DNA from 2 places in the Alsobacter sp. P4_H11 genome. Region 1 is predicted to be linked to the other one. Evidence: riboswitches for the same ligand, from Rfam matches in the RefSeq annotation. Region 1 holds a riboswitch; the other holds the start of a gene.

Region 1 (7,557 bases):
CCGTGACGGGCTTTTCGATGCCGATCTTCTGGTGGGGCCTGCTGCTGATCATGCTGGTGTCCGAGCGCTGGGGCCTGACGCCGGTGTCCGGCCGCATTGACCTGATCAACTATTATTTCGAGCCCGTCACCGGCTTCATGCTGATCGACGCGTTGAAGTCCGACCAGCCCGGCGCGTTCTGGTCGGCGCTGCACCACCTCATCCTGCCCATGATCGTGCTCGGCACGGTGCCGCTGGCCGTGATCGCCCGCATGACGCGCTCGTCCATGCTGGAGGTGCTGAGCGAGGACTATGTCCGGACCGCCAAGGCCAAGGGCTTGTCGCCGTTCCGGGTGATCGGCTATCACGCGCTCCGCAATGCGCTGATCCCGGTGGTCACCATCGTGGGGCTGCAGGTGGGCACGCTGCTGGCCGGCGCGGTGCTGACCGAGACGATCTTCTCCTGGCCGGGCGTCGGCAAGTGGCTGATCGAGGCCATCGGCCGGCGCGACTACCCCGCCCTGCAAGGCGGCATCCTGCTCATCTCATCCATGGTGATCGTCGTGAACCTGATCATCGACGTGCTCTACGGAGCCATCAATCCGAGGATCCGCCATGGCCGTTGAGGCGCTCGCGGCGCAGCCCGTCCAGCCGGCCCCGCCCGGGCCGTTGCGCGCCTTCTGGGCGTCGTTTTCGGAGAACAAGGGCGCGGTCGGCGGCCTGGTGGTGCTGGTCATCATCGCCCTGCTGGCGATCTTCGCCGATTTCGTGTCGCCCTACTCGCCCTTCGAACAGTTCCGCGACTTCTCCAAGCTGCCGCCGGCCTGGGAGGAAGGCGGCAACTGGAAGTTCGTGCTCGGCACGGACGCGCTCGGGCGCGACACGCTCACCCGGCTGATTTTCGGGGCGCGCATTTCGCTGTTCATCGGCGTGGCCGTGATGGCGACGTCCGTGATCGTGGGCGTGCTGCTCGGGCTCGCGGCCTCGTTCCTGGGCGGGATCGTCGACACTGTGATCATGCGGATCATGGACCTGATCCTGTCCGTGCCCGGGCTCGTGCTGGCGATCCTTGTGGTGGCGGTGCTGGGGCCGAGCCTCACCAACACCATCGTGGCGGTCGCGATCGTGTATTTGCCGAGCTATGTGCGGCTGGTGCGCGCCTCGGCGCTGGGCGAGCTGGGCAAGGACTACGTCACCGCCTCCAAGGTCGCGGGCGTCGGCACGATGCGGCTGATGTTCGTCACCATCCTGCCGAACTGCCTCGCGCCGCTGATCGTGCAGGCAGCGCTGGGCGTGTCGAACGCCATTCTGGAGGCGGCCGCGCTGGGCTTCCTGGGGCTGGGCGCGCAGCCGCCGACGCCAGAATGGGGCTCGATGCTGGCCGACAGCCGCGAATTCATTCGCTCCAACCCGTGGATCGTCACGCTGCCGGGCCTCGCCATCCTGGTCACCGTGGTGGCGATCAACCTGATGGGCGACGGATTGCGCGACGCGCTGGATCCGAAGCTGAAGCGTAGCTGAGCGGCGCCGCGCCGCTCACCACCAGGCGTGGAAGTGGTGCGTCGGCCCGTGCCCATGGCCGATAGCGAGGCGGTCTGCGGCCTGTAGCGCGCCGGTAAGCCAGATCTTGGCTGCCTCGACGGCCTCGTGCAGGGTCTGGCCCTTGGCGAGACCGGCCGCGATGGCGGCCGAAAGCGAGCAGCCGGTGCCGTGCGTGTTGCGCGTTTGGACGCGCGGCGCCTCGAAGCGGGTGACGCCGGACGACTCGACCAGCAGGTCGACGCTGGTTTCGCCGCCCTGGTGGCCGCCCTTCATCAGAACCGCGCGCGCGCCGCTGCCAAGCAGCGCCTCGCCCTGCCGGCGCATCGCGGCCTCGTCGGCGGCGATCTCCTGCGTATCCAGCAGCGCCGCCGCCTCGGGGAGGTTCGGGGTGATGAGGGTGGCGCGCGGGATCAGAATGCGCCGCAGGGCGTCCACGGCGTCGGCCGCGATCAGCCGGTCGCCGCTGGTCGCCACCATCACGGGATCGAGCACGACCTGCCGCACGCCGTGCCGCTCGAGCCCGGCCGCGACGGCGTCGATCACGGAGGGGCGCGACAGCATGCCGATCTTCACGGCGTCCACGGCGAGGTCGGAGAACACCGAGTCCATCTGCTGGGCGATGAACTTCGGCGGCACGTCATGGATCCCCTGCACGCCGAGGGTGTTCTGCGCCGTCAGGGCCGTGATCACGGTCGCGCCGTAAACGCCCAGCGCCGAGAAACTCTTCAGGTCGGCCTGGATGCCGGCGCCGCCGCCGGAATCCGAGCCCGCAATGGTGACCGCGATGGGGGTTTTGACGGCGGGCTGGGGCACGGGCGGGTCCTTGTATCAGAGATGAGGGAACATCATCGCAGTTGGGGAGCCATCCAATTCGGCTCCATTCTCGCCGTCATCCCCGGCGACCTGCGAAGCAGGTCGGGAAGGGGATCCAGGGCCACTTGCCCGATGCTGCACCCAGTTGCCTGGATCCCCTTCCCGGCGCTGCGCGCCGCCGGGGATGACGGCAGGAGGCAATCAACGCGCCACCGCGTAGCGGGAGACGGGGTGCACGGTATCGATCAGGCCGCGGTCCTTCATGAACTGGGCGAAGCGGCTGTAGCGGGCGCCGTCCAGGGCGGCGGGGCTGGAGGCGAGGCGTTTCAGGGTGTCGGTCCAGGCGGTCTTGTTGAGCTCGTCGTCGAGCTTCGGGTTCGCCTTGGCGAAGCTCGCCCAGGCGGCGTCCGGATCGTTCAGGATCGAGAAGGTGGCGCGCTCTACGGCGTCCAGGAAGCGGGTGACCTTGGGGTCGGCGGCGCGGTCCTGCTTCACGATGTAGATCAGCTCGTCATAGGGCGGCACGCCGTGCTCCTCGGGGTAGAAGGCGCGGCCGGGCTTGCCGGCGAGCTTCAGCTCGGTGAGCTCGAAATTGCGGAATGCGCCGATCACAGCGTCGACCTGGCCATTCAGCAGCGCCGGCGTGAGCGCGAAGTTAATGTTCACGAGCTTCACGTCCGTGAGTTTCAGGCCGGCCTCGGCCAGCATGGTGGACAGCAGCGCCTCCTCGAAGCCCACGATGGAGTAGCCGATCGTCTTGCCCTTGAGGTCCGCGATCGACTTCACCGGGCCGTCCGCCAGCGCGACGAGGCTGTTCAGCGGCGTCGTGACGGCCGCGCCGACCCGGATCACCGGCAGGCCTTCCTGCACCTGCTGGTAGAGGTTCGGCTGGTAGGTGATCGCGATGTCGCCCTGCCCGGCCGCCACGAGGCGCGGCGGCGCTGACGGGTCGGCGGGCTCCACGAGCGTGACGTCGAGGCCAGCCTTGGCGAAGAAGCCATTCTCCTTGGCGATCACCAGCGCGGCGTGGTCCGGGTTGGTGAACCAGTCGAGCAGCACGGTGAGCTTGTCCTGCGCGGCGGCGGGACCGGCAAGGCCGGCGACCGCCAGGGCGGCCGCGAGCGCGAGAGAGGCGAAACGCATGGGTTGGGGTCCTTTCGGGGGATGTCAGGCGGCCGCGCGGGCTGCGGGCTGGTCGAGGCTGTCCGGAGCCCAGCGCACGAGGCGTCGGGAGAAGCGGTCGACCAGCGCCCAGAGTGTGATCGAAAGAGCGGCGAGCACCACCAGGGCGGCGAACACCATGTCGGTCTGCGAGCGCGCGTTGGCGTGCAGGATCAGGAGGCCGAGCCCCGCCGAGGAGCCGACCCACTCGCCCACCACGGCGCCGATGGGGGCGGCCGCGGCCGCGATGCGCAGCCCGGTGGCGACGGCCGGCAGCGCCGCGGGCGCCCGGATGATCCGCAGCGTCTGCGTCGGCGTGGCGCCGTACAGGCGGGCGAGTTCGATCAAGCCGGGGTCGGTGCGGCGCAGGCCATCCAGCGCGTTGGCGGCGACCGGGAAGAAGATGATCAGCGTCGCCATCACGACCTTGGAGGCGAGGCCGAAGCCGAACCACACCACGAGCAGCGGCGCGATGGCGAAAACCGGCAGGGCCTGGCTGACCACCAGCACGGGCCCGAGCGCCCGCTCCAGCAGGCGCCACCGCGCCATCGCGATCGCGACCGCGAGGCCGAGCAGGGCGCCGGCCGCAAAGCCGCACAGGATCTCGCCCAGCGTCACCAGCGCCTCGGCGCCGATCACACGCCAGCGTAGCGCGAGCGTCTGGGCGATCCGGCTCGGAGCCGGGAGGATGTAGGTCGGAACGGCGAAAAGCGCGACCGCGGCTTCCCAGGCGGCGATCAGGGCGAGGCCTGCGCCGAGGGCGAGCGGGTCGACGAGCCACCGTCGGGGTAGCCGATTGGGCATGGGGGATTGCTGGCTGGGCGCCATCTCACGTTCCCTCCGCCGGTGCGAGCCGGATCAGGTTCGACGGGTTGGCGGAACGCCTCTCAGCCGCCCCGGATTGGGCGGCACCCCGACGAGAGATGCACGAAGACGTATCGCGGCTTTCGGCAGGGCGCAAGCGTTGCGCGAGAGCACCGCGCCCGGCGCAAGACTGCCGTGCCGCACACCGCGATTGACGCCGCCGGTCAGGGAGGCGACCGTCAGGGCCGGGCGATCGGCGTCGCCCAGACTGTTTGGGCCACGCCGAAAGGATGTCCATGCTCGACAAGGCGCGCGAAACCCAGCTCCTGGCCATTCTCGGGCTCAGCGGCTTCGCCAGTTCTTTCGCGGCCCGCTCCACTGATCCCATGGTGAACGCCATCGCGGCGGATTTCAGCGCCCCGGTCGCCACCGTGGCGCTGCTGTCGTCGTGCTATGCGCTGCCCTACGGGTTGGGCCAGCCGGTGCTGGGGCCGCTCGGCGACGCCATCAGCAAGGGGCTGGTGCTGCGCGTGTGCCTCGTCGTGTTCGCGCTGGCGCTCGGCGCGGGCGTGTTCGCTGGGTCGCTCGAACAGCTTTTCGTGAGCCGGGTCGTCGCCGGGTTGGCGGCGGGCGGCGTCATTCCGCTGGCGCTCGCGATGGTGGGCGACGCCTTCGCGTATGAGCGGCGGCAGGTCGCGATCTCGCGGTTCCTGGCCGCGGCTCTGATCGGCCAGCTCGTGGGCGTGACGGCGTCGGGCGCGATGTCGGACTGGGTCGGCTGGCGCGGCGCCATGGCGGTTACGGCCAGCGCGGCCGCGATCGCGCTGGTGGCGACGCTGCTGGGCCTGCCGGCTCATCTCAACGCCCGCGCGCCGGGGCGCTTCAGCGTCGCGGAAGCGATCGGGCGCTACCGGCTGGTGTTCGCCAATCCACGCGCCAAGATCTGCTATGGGGCGGTGTTCCTGGAAGGCGTGGCCATCTACGGCGTGCTGCCCTTCGTGCCGGAGCTTCTGCAGGCGCGCGGCGGCGGCGGGGCGACGCAGGCCGGTTTGTCGATCGCCGGCATCGGGCTGGGCGGCATCCTGTTCTCGGCCACTGTGTCGCTGCTGCTGCGGCGCTTTCCGGTGCATGTGCTGATGCGCGCCGGCGGGGTGATCGGCGGCCTCGGGCTGGCGGGCGTGGCCTATGCGGCGACGTGGCCGGCCCTCATGGCGTGCTTCGGCGCCGTCGGCTTCGGTTTCTTCATGCTGCACAACTCGCTGCAGAACCGCGCCACCGAATTGGCGCCGACGGCGCGCGGCTCAGCCATCGCGCTGCATGCGTTCTTCTTCTTCATCGGGCAGGCGCTGGCGCCGCCGCTGTTTGGCGTGGCGTTCCACACCATTGGCGCGCCCGTGGCGCTGGCGGTTTGCGCGATCGTGCTGGCCGCCACCGGGGTGGCGACAGGCTCGCTGCTGAACCGTCACGACATCCGTGAGGGGACCGGCTGAGCCTCGCCATCGGCGGGCACGGCCCAGCACGCGACCTTGCGGCCCTGTTTGAAATCGAGCGGCGGCATCTCCTTCGGGCAGGGCTCGAAGGCGAGCGGGCAGCGCGGGTTGAACGGGCACCCGCTCGGCGGATTGAAGGGCGACGGCAACTCGCCCTGCAGCACGATGCGCTCCTTCTTGGCGCCGGGCTCCGCCACGGGAGTCGCCGACAGAAGCGCGCGCGTATAGGGGTGCTGCGGCGCCGTGAAGATGGCCTCGCGGCTGCCGACCTCCACGGCGTGGCCGAGATAGATCACCATGATGTCGTCGGCGATGTGCCGCACCACCGAGAGGTCGTGCGAGATGAACAGGTAGGCGAGCTGGAATTCGTTCTGTAGCTCGGCCAGCAGGTTCAGCACCTGGGCGCGGATCGACACGTCGAGCGCCGAAACGGGCTCGTCCAGCACCAGGATCTTGGGCCGGAGCATCAGCGCGCGCGCGATCGCGATGCGTTGGCGCTGGCCGCCCGAGAACATGTGCGGGTAGCGCTCCACATATTCGGGGCGCAGGCCGACGCGGGCCATCATGTCGCGCGCGGCCTTGCGGCGCTCGGCGGCCGGCATGTCGGTGTTGACGATCAGCGGCTCTTCCAGCGCGGCCCCGATGGTCTGGCGCGGGTTGAGCGAGCCGTAGGGGTTCTGGAACACGATCTGGACTTCGCTGCGCAGGCGCTTGCGATCGGCCGCGGTGGCCGAGACCATGTCGACGCCGTTGATCTTGAGCGTACCCTCGGTGGGCTCCTCGATCATCGTGATCAGGCGCGCCAGCGTCGATTTTCCGGAACCGGATTCGCCCACCACCGCCAGCGTCTTGCCGGCTTCGAGGTCGAACGAAACGCCCTTCAGCGCCTTCACGGTCGCCATGGGGGAGAACATGCCGCGCTTGGCGCTGTAGTCGCGCGAGAGATTGCGGCCTTCGAGAACGACGGTCACGCTGCGCGCTCCCGGTTGGTGGGTTGGCCCTGCACGAGGGCGTAGTGGCACAGCGCGTAGCCGAGTTCGGGGGCGGCCGGCTTGGGCGGCACGGCGCGGCAGTAGTCCGTCGCGAAGGCGCAGCGCGGCGAAAACAGGCAGCCCTGCGGCCGGTCGAACTGGCCCGGCACCACGCCCGGGATGCTGGGCAGGATGCGGCCGGTGGCGCGCTCGGGCAGGGCGGCCAGCAACGCCGCCGTATAGGGATGGTGCGGATCGGCGAAGAGGCCGTGCGTTTCCTGCCGCTCGACCTGCTGGCCGGCATACTGCACCACGACGCGGTGCGCGGTTTCGGCGACAACGCCCATGTCGTGCGTGATCAGCACGAGGCCCATGCCGGTCTCCTGCCGCAGGCGCAGCAGGAGATCGAGGATCTGGGCCTGGATGGTGACGTCCAGCGCGGTGGTGGGCTCGTCGGCGATCAGCAGCTTCGGCCGGCACGCGATCGCCATCGCGATCATGACGCGCTGGCTCATGCCGCCGGAGAGCTGGTGCGGGAACGCCGACAGGCGGCGGGCCGGATCCGTGATGCCGACTTCCTCGAGCAGCTCGATCGAGCGCTTCTTGCGGGCGGCGCGGTCGAGCTTGAGATGCGTCTTCAGCGTCTCGCCGAGCTGAAAGCCGACCGTGAAGCACGGGTTCAGCGAAGTCATCGGCTCCTGGAAGATCATCGCGATGTCGCGGCCGATGATGGAGCGGCGCTCCTTGTCCGAGATGGTCAGGAGGTCGCGCCCGTCGAAGCGCATGACGTCGGCCGT
Region 2 (7,557 bases), on a different contig from region 1:
AGCGCGCGGGCGACGATGCGGTCCAGCACCTCCACATGGGCGCGCGCCGCGATCTCGGGCACCACCCCCCCATAGGGCGCATGCTCGGCGATCTGGCTCAGCACCTCGTTGGACAGGATCGTGGCCTCGCCCTCGCGGGGCGAATCGACCACGGCGGCCGCCGTTTCGTCGCAGGTGGTCTCGATGCCCAGAACGCGCATGGTGGGCTCCCCGCCGCCGTCGGATCAAACCGGGTCCGACTTTCCCGGCCCGTCCCGACACCCTATAGTCCGCGCCGCCCGGGAAGGAAACAAACCACGGCGGCGAGGACCAAGGCTTTGGCGAACGGCGATATTCGGCTCAGGATCGGCACGCGCGGCAGCCCGCTGGCGCTGTGGCAGGCCCGCGAGGTGCGCGCCCGCTTGCTGGCCGCCCACCGGCTGCCCGAGGAGGCCGTCGAGCTCGTCGTGATCAAGACCTCCGGCGACATGATCCAGGACCGCGCGCTGTCGCAGGCGGGCGGCAAGGGCCTGTTCACCAAGGAGATCGACGCCGCCATGCTGGCCGGCGAGATCGACCTCGCGGTGCATTCCGCCAAGGACATGCCCACGGCCTTTCCGCTCGGCATCGACATCGTGGCCTATCTGCCGCGCGAGGACGTGCGCGACGCGCTGATCTCCGCCACCGCGACGTCACTTGCGGACCTGCCGCAGGGGGCGGTGATCGGCACCGCCAGCTTGCGGCGGCGCGCGCTCGTGAAGCGGCTGCGGCCGGACGTGTCCACGACGTTGCTGCGCGGCAACGTGGAGACGCGCCTGGGCAAGGCCGAATCGGGCGAGATCCACGCCACGCTGCTCGCCATTGCGGGGCTGAAGCGGCTTGGCCTCGCGAATCGCGCCGCCGCGATCCTGGACATCCATGATTTTCCGCCCGCGGTCGGCCAGGGCGCCATCGCGATCACGGCGCGGCCGGACGACGAGACCGCCGCCCGGGCCCTCGCCCCGATCGCGTGCGCGACCACCGCCACCGCGCTGGCGGCGGAGCGCGCCTTTCTCACCGTGCTCGACGGTTCGTGCCGGACGCCCATCGCCGGTCATGCCACGCTTGCCAATGGCGAGGTCAGCTTCCGCGGCATGCTGCTGCGCGAGGATGGCTCGGAATTCTATGAAGCCCACCGCGCCGGATCGCCCGCGGACGCCGCCCTGATGGGCGCGGACGCGGCGCGGGAGATCCTGGCCCGGGCGCCGGACGACATTCTCGCGCCGAAGGACATATTGGAGCCAAACGGCGGCTCCGCGCATTGACGTCGCTCGCCGCGCAGCCCCGCGCGGCTCGTTTCAGGATCATCGTCCCGCATGCAGGTTCTTCTCACGCGCCCCGAGAACGACGCCGCCCGCACGGCCGAGCGGCTGTCGGCTTTCGGCCATTTGGCCGTGATCGCGCCGGTCCTGAGCATTTCGCCCACGGATGCGCGCCTGCCCGCGGAGGGCTTCGACGCCCTCGTGGCGACCTCCGCCAACGCGCAGCTGGCGTTCCGGTCCGGCGTTCCGGACGGCTGGGCGGCGCTGCCGCTATTTGTTGTCGGCGATCGCACGGCCGAGCCCTTCCGGGCGCTCGGTTTCGAGCGCATCCATGCGGCCGATGGGGACGCGACGTCGCTCGCGGCGCTGATCCGCACCCACGCCGCTCCGGCCGCGCGGCTGCTGTATCTGGCCGGGACCGACCGCAAGCCGACCCTGGAAGGCGCCCTGATCGACGCTGGCTTCGCGCTCACGGTCCTCGAAACCTACCGGGCCGAGGCCGCGCCCGCGCTGCCTGTTGCGGCCGCCGAGGCGCTGCGGGCCGGGACGCTGGACGCCGTGCTGCACTATTCGCGCCGCAGCGCCGAAATCCTGTTCGCGCTCGCGTCGCACGAACGGCTGGGCGACGCGCTGAAATCGCTGCGCCACCTTTGCCTGTCCGAGGATGTAGCCCGCGCGGTGCGCGGCCTCGGCGGCGCAACGGTGGAAACCGCGCCCGGAAACGGCGAGGCGAGCCTTCTCGCGCTGCTGGACGCCGGACCTGCCCCCTCCATCTCCGAACGGATTGGTGGTGAGGATGCGGCCGGTGAGGCTATAACGAACGAACAGACAGGCTCCGGTGGAGCCGCCCGACCCGAGCGGAGCATCATGGCTGAGACGGATCAACGCGGCGGAGGATCCCGAAAGCGGGGTGGAACGCGAGGTGAGCCGGCCGTGCTCGACCTGACGGCCGAGACGATCGCGGGCGGCGCGTCTGCGACCCCCACTGATGCGGCGACTTCGGCAAGCGACATCGCCGCCCCGGCGACCGAGCCGGCGAATCACCCCGAAGTCGCGCCCGACCCCATGACCCCCGAGGCGCCGGGAGACGAAACGGCGCCCATTACGCCGTCTGCAGCCGATGCGGAGGCCACCGCCGCGGCCGCCGAACCCGCGCCCGAGTCCTCCGCCGCCACGTCCGTGCCCTCGGCCGGCCGGCTGGACGCGCCCACGCGCAGCGCGGACCGCTCCTCCGGCGCGCTCGTGCCCGCGGTCGCCGGCCTGATCGGTGGCCTGCTGGGCGCAGGTATCGTGGCGCTCGCGCTCTACGTGTGGAGCGGAGCCGCCGACGTCAACGAGCGCCTGACCCAGCTGGAGACCGGCGTGGGCGAGAAGGCCACCCGCCGCACCCTGGAGGCGCTGGAGAAGCGCGTCGGCGCGAACGAGGCCGCCCTGCAGGGCTCGCGCGCCGACCTGGACGGCCTCGCCAAGCGCCTGCCCGCCGACCCCGCGACCGCCCTGGCGCAACTCACCGAGCGCCTCGACAAGGTCGAGAGCGGCGTCACCATGCTGGAGAGCCGCCCCGCGACCCCGGCGGTCGCTCCCGCGCCGCCCCCGCCGCCGCCCGTCCCGGCGCTTGGCGCGCGCGAAAGCGCCGTGCTGACGGTCGCATGGCTCGTGCGCGACGATCTTGGCCGCGCCCAGCCCTATGCGCGCGAGCTGAACGCCCTGAAGGCCGCGAAGGTCGACGCCGGCGCCCTCACTGCGTTGGAAGGCTTCGCCGACAAAGGCGCGCCGACGGTGGCGCAACTCTCGGCCCAGTTCGCGCCGCTCGCCGAGAAGCTCGCCAGCCCGGCCCCGGCGCCCACGCAGGGCACCGCCTGGGAGCGCATGCAAAGCCGCATCACCGGCCTCTACAAGGTTCGCCCGCTGGGCGAAGCCGCCGGCGAATCCAGCGCCGCGATCGCGGCCCGCGCCGACGCGGCCCTGAAACGCGGCGATCTTGCGGCCGCGGTCGCGGAACTCGACAAGCTCCCGGCCGACGACAAGGCCGCGATCAAGCCCTTCCTCGATCTCGCCCAGGCGCGCCTCGCGGCCGGCCGTGCGGCGGATGCCCTGGTGACCACGGCGGCCGACCAGGTTCTCGCGGCCACGCAATCTGGAGGCGCGGCCCGATGATCCGCACACTCGTCTTCATCGCGATCCTGATCGGCCTCGCCTTCGCGGGGGCGTGGCTCGTCGAACAGCCCGGCCAGGTGGTCGTCACCCTGCCCCGCTACGGGCAGATCCAGACCACGTTGATCGGCGCCGCGGCGGCGCTGGTCGCCTTCGTGGTCGCCGTGCTGGTGCTCTGGACGGCGCTGCGCTTCATCCTGCGGCTACCCTCGATCCTGAGTTTCACGGCCCGCGCCCGCAAGCGCGCCCGCGGCTTCTCGGCCGTATCCCGCGGCATGATCGCGGTCGGCTCGGGCGATCCCCGCTCGGCCAAACGCTACGCCGCCGAAGCCGCCAAGCTGCTCGGCAAGGAGCCGCTCGCGCTGCTGCTCAAGGCCCAGGCCGCCCAGATGGCGGGCGATCGCGGCCAGGCCGAGGGCGCGTTCCGGCAGATGCTGGACGACAACGAAACGCGGGTGCTCGGCCTGCGCGGCCTCTTCGTTGAAGCGCGCCGCAAGGGCGACCTCACGGCCGCCCGCGCCTATGCGGCCGAGGCCGCCCGCCTCGCCCCCTCGGTGGCGTGGGCCGGCGAGGCGCTGCTCGAATTCCAGTGCTCCGACCAGGACTGGACCGGCGCTCTCGCGACGCTGGACCGTGGCGCCCGCAGCCTCGACAAGGCCGCCGTGAAGCGCCAGCGCGCCGTGCTGCTCACCGCCGACGCGCTCGCGCGGGCCGAGCGCGAGCCCGAGGCCGCGCTGCTGCGCGCCCAGCAGGCCGTGAAGCTGGCGCCGGGCCTCGTTCCCGCCGCCGTGCTGGCCTCCCGCCTCCACGCCCGCCGGGGCGAATTGCGCCGCGCCTCCAAGGTTGTCGAGGCCGCCTGGGCGCAGGCCACGCATCCCGACCTCGCCACCGCCTACATGGACGTGCGCCCCGGCGATTCGGGCCGCGACCGGCTCGCCCGGGCCGAGAAGCTGCTGGCCCTGCGCCCGCATGATCCGGAGGGCCGCATCGCGGTCGCGTCCGCGGCCCTGCATGCGCGCGATCTCGTGCGCGCCCGCAAGGCGCTCACGCCTCTGCTGGAAGGCCGGCCGAGCACGCGCGTGTGCCTGCTGATGGCGGATCTGGAGGAAGCCGAAGGCTCCTCCGGCGGCGTGCGCGAATGGCTGTCCCGCGCGTCTCGCGCGCCACGGGACCCCGCCTGGATCGCGGACGGCGTGATCGCCGATCGCTGGGCTCCGGTGTCGCCCGTCACCGGCCGCCTCGACGCCTTCGTGTGGGGCGCCCCCGTGGAGCAGATCGAGGCTCCGGCGGCCGAGCCCACGCCGGCGGCGCCCACCACCGCCCTGCCGCTGCCCCCGTCCGAGGACGTGCTCGCGGATGTCGACGAGGCCCCCGCGCCCGTGCTGGCCGACAAGCCCCAGCCGGCGCCGACAACGCTCGTGCCGCCTGCTCACGCGGCTCCGGAGCCCGCCGAAGCGCCGTCCGCGACGCCAGCCGAAGTGATCCCGCCCGCGATGCCGCCCAAGGCCCTGGAGGCTACGCCTCACCCGGCGAACCACGGCGACGATCGCCCACCAGTCCGGGAGGCTTCGCCGTCCCGGGAGGCTCCGGCCCTGCGCGTCGTCTCCGACACGCCCCAGGCAGCCGTTCCGCAACCCGGTGCGGCGGCGGCCATACCGCCAGCCGATAAGCCCGCCAGCGCGGCGCGGTTCGACGCTCCTGCGCCCGGCCCAGCCGCCACGCCCTCAATGGCTGTCGACGGCCGCTCGCGCCGGGTCTCGCCGCCCTCGGAGGTGATCTTCCCGCTCGCCGCCGCCCCGGACGACCCAGGCCCAGGCCCGGAACCGTCTCGCCGCGGCTCGATCACGTTCCTGCAATGATCGAGGGCGGCCCAGCCGCCCTCCTTTCTCTCCCAATCGGCACGGCCCCGCTTGCCAACGCAGCCGGTTCCGTCTAAGACCACGCCCGTCGCCGCAATAGCTCAGCTGGTAGAGCACCTCATTCGTAATGAGGGGGTCGGGGGTTCGAATCCCTCTTGCGGCACCACTTTCCATCTCCAATCGCTGATTGTTCGCGGGCTCACGAAGTGAGTTCGGCCCCAATCCCACATCTGTGCCCACAGCTCAGCCGCCGAGCGGCTGTTCGTCGACGCGCTTCGTGCGCCGCGGCGGGAGGGGAGGGGGTTCGCGCGCTGTTGACCGCGCGAGCGGCGTACGAATAGGCTGGTCCTATCCGAGGGGCGCCTGCTTCGGCAGGCTGAGACGGCGCAAGCTGGACCCTTTGAACCTGATCCGGGTCATACCGGCGGAGGGACAGGATCTCATCTTGCCACTACGCATCTGCCCCGGATTTCCACGCACGCCTGTGCTTTGGAGGTCCTCGTGAACACTCATGTTAAGCTCGATCCCGCGTCGCCCTCGACGGTGACGACCGGCCCGCTGCCGGCCTCGCGCAAGGTCCATGTCCCCGCGCCCGGGTTTCCCCAGGTCACCGTCCCGGTGCGCGAGATCGTGCTCAGCGCCGGAACGCAGGAGCCGCCGCTGCGCGTCTACGACGCCTCCGGCCCTTACACGGACGCCGACGCCGTGATCGATCTGGCTGCCGGCCTGCCCGAGGCTCGCTCTCTCTGGCTTTCGATCCGTCCCGGCCTCGTCGCCGCCCAGCCCCGAGCCGTCCGGCCCGAGGACAATGGGTCCGTCTCGGCCGACGCGCTCGCCCCGGCTTGCCCAGCCGAACGGCGGGTCCTGACCGGAACTCCGGGCGCCCTGGTCACCCAATACGAGTTCGCCCGGGCCGGAATCATCACGGAAGAAATGCGCTATGTCGCCGCCCGCGAAAATCTCGGCCGCGAGCTGCCCCTGGCGGGCGCGGAAGAAGCGCTCGCGCACGGCGAAAGCTTCGGGGCCGCCATTCCGGCCCATGTCACCCCGGAATTCGTCAGGCAGGAGATCGCCGCCGGGCGCGCCATCATCCCGGCCAACATCAATCACCGCGAGCTCGAGCCGATGATCATCGGCCGCAACTTCCTCGTGAAGGTGAACGCCAATATCGGCAACTCGGCCGTGACGTCGTCGGTCGCCGAAGAGGTCGAGAAGATGGTCTGGGCGATCCGCTGGGGCGCCGACACCGTCATGGACCTCTCCACCGGCCGCAACATCCACAACACCCGAGAGTGGATCCTGCGCAATGCGCCGGTTCCGATCGGCACCGTCCCAATCTACCAGGCGCTCGAGAAGGTGCACGGCGATCCCGCCAGGCTCGACTGGGAGGTGTTCAAGGACACGCTGATCGAACAGGCCGAGCAGGGCGTCGACTATTTCACGATCCACGCCGGCGTGCGGCTCGCCCACGTGCCGCTCACCGCCCGGCGGGTCACCGGCATCGTCTCGCGCGGCGGCTCGATCATGGCGCGCTGGTGCCTTGCCCATCATCGCGAAAGCTTCCTGTACGAACGCTTCGACGAGATCTGCGCCATCATGCGGCGCTTCGACGTGTCGTTCTCGCTGGGTGACGGCCTCCGTCCGGGCTCCATCGCGGACGCCAATGACGCCGCCCAGTTCGCCGAGCTCGACACCTTGGGCGAGCTCACGAAGGTCGCCTGGCGCGAGGGTTGCCAGGTCATGATCGAGGGCCCCGGCCACGTGCCGATGCACAAGATCAAGGCCAACATGGACAAGCAGCTCGCGACCTGCGGCGAAGCGCCCTTCTACACGCTCGGGCCACTGACGACCGACATCGCGCCCGGCTACGATCACATCACCTCCGGCATCGGGGCGGCCATGATCGGCTGGTTCGGAACAGCGATGCTCTGCTACGTCACCCCGAAGGAGCATCTTGGCCTGCCCAATCGCGACGACGTGAAGACCGGCGTGATCACCTACCGGATCGCCGCCCACGCGGCGGACCTCGCCAAGGGGCATCCGGCGGCGCAATTGCGCGACGACGCCCTGTCCCGCGCCCGGTTCGAATTCCGCTGGGAGGATCAGTTCAACCTGTCGCTGGATCCCGACACCGCCAGGGAGTTCCACGACGAGACCTTGCCGAAGGACGCGCACAAGGTCGCGCATTTCTGCTCGATGTGCGGTCCGAAATTCTGCTCGATGAAGATCAGCCAGGACATCCGGGCCGACACCCTCGCGGAGGA

What was found. A riboswitch is a leader RNA that binds a small molecule or an ion and turns the genes downstream of it on or off. The one in region 1 is predicted to bind thiamine pyrophosphate.
Region 2: it holds a riboswitch for thiamine pyrophosphate, as region 1 does, so the genes downstream of both, thiC (phosphomethylpyrimidine synthase ThiC) here and AC1DSZ_RS05140 (ABC transporter permease) in region 1, are expected to answer to the same signal.

The regions. Positions count from the first base shown of each region.
Region 1 is NZ_JBFUKI010000002.1:373,321-380,877, forward strand. Features, by position in the region: gene AC1DSZ_RS05120 (ABC transporter permease subunit) at 1-605, shown strand, start outside; gene AC1DSZ_RS05125 (ABC transporter permease subunit) at 595-1,500, shown strand; gene thiD (bifunctional hydroxymethylpyrimidine kinase/phosphomethylpyrimidine kinase) at 1,516-2,334, opposite strand; gene AC1DSZ_RS05135 (ABC transporter substrate-binding protein) at 2,536-3,477, opposite strand; gene AC1DSZ_RS05140 (ABC transporter permease) at 3,502-4,323, opposite strand; TPP riboswitch at 4,314-4,421, opposite strand; gene AC1DSZ_RS05145 (MFS transporter) at 4,596-5,789, shown strand; gene AC1DSZ_RS05150 (dipeptide ABC transporter ATP-binding protein) at 5,762-6,760, opposite strand; gene AC1DSZ_RS05155 (ABC transporter ATP-binding protein) at 6,757-7,557, opposite strand, start outside.
Region 2 is NZ_JBFUKI010000006.1:210,907-218,463, forward strand. Features, by position in the region: gene tsaD (tRNA (adenosine(37)-N6)-threonylcarbamoyltransferase complex transferase subunit TsaD) at 1-200, opposite strand, end outside; gene hemC (hydroxymethylbilane synthase) at 318-1,283, shown strand; gene AC1DSZ_RS12580 (uroporphyrinogen-III synthase) at 1,335-3,437, shown strand; gene AC1DSZ_RS12585 (heme biosynthesis HemY N-terminal domain-containing protein) at 3,434-5,293, shown strand; tRNA gene AC1DSZ_RS12590 (tRNA-Thr) at 5,384-5,459, shown strand; TPP riboswitch at 5,639-5,744, shown strand; gene thiC (phosphomethylpyrimidine synthase ThiC) at 5,795-7,557, shown strand, end outside.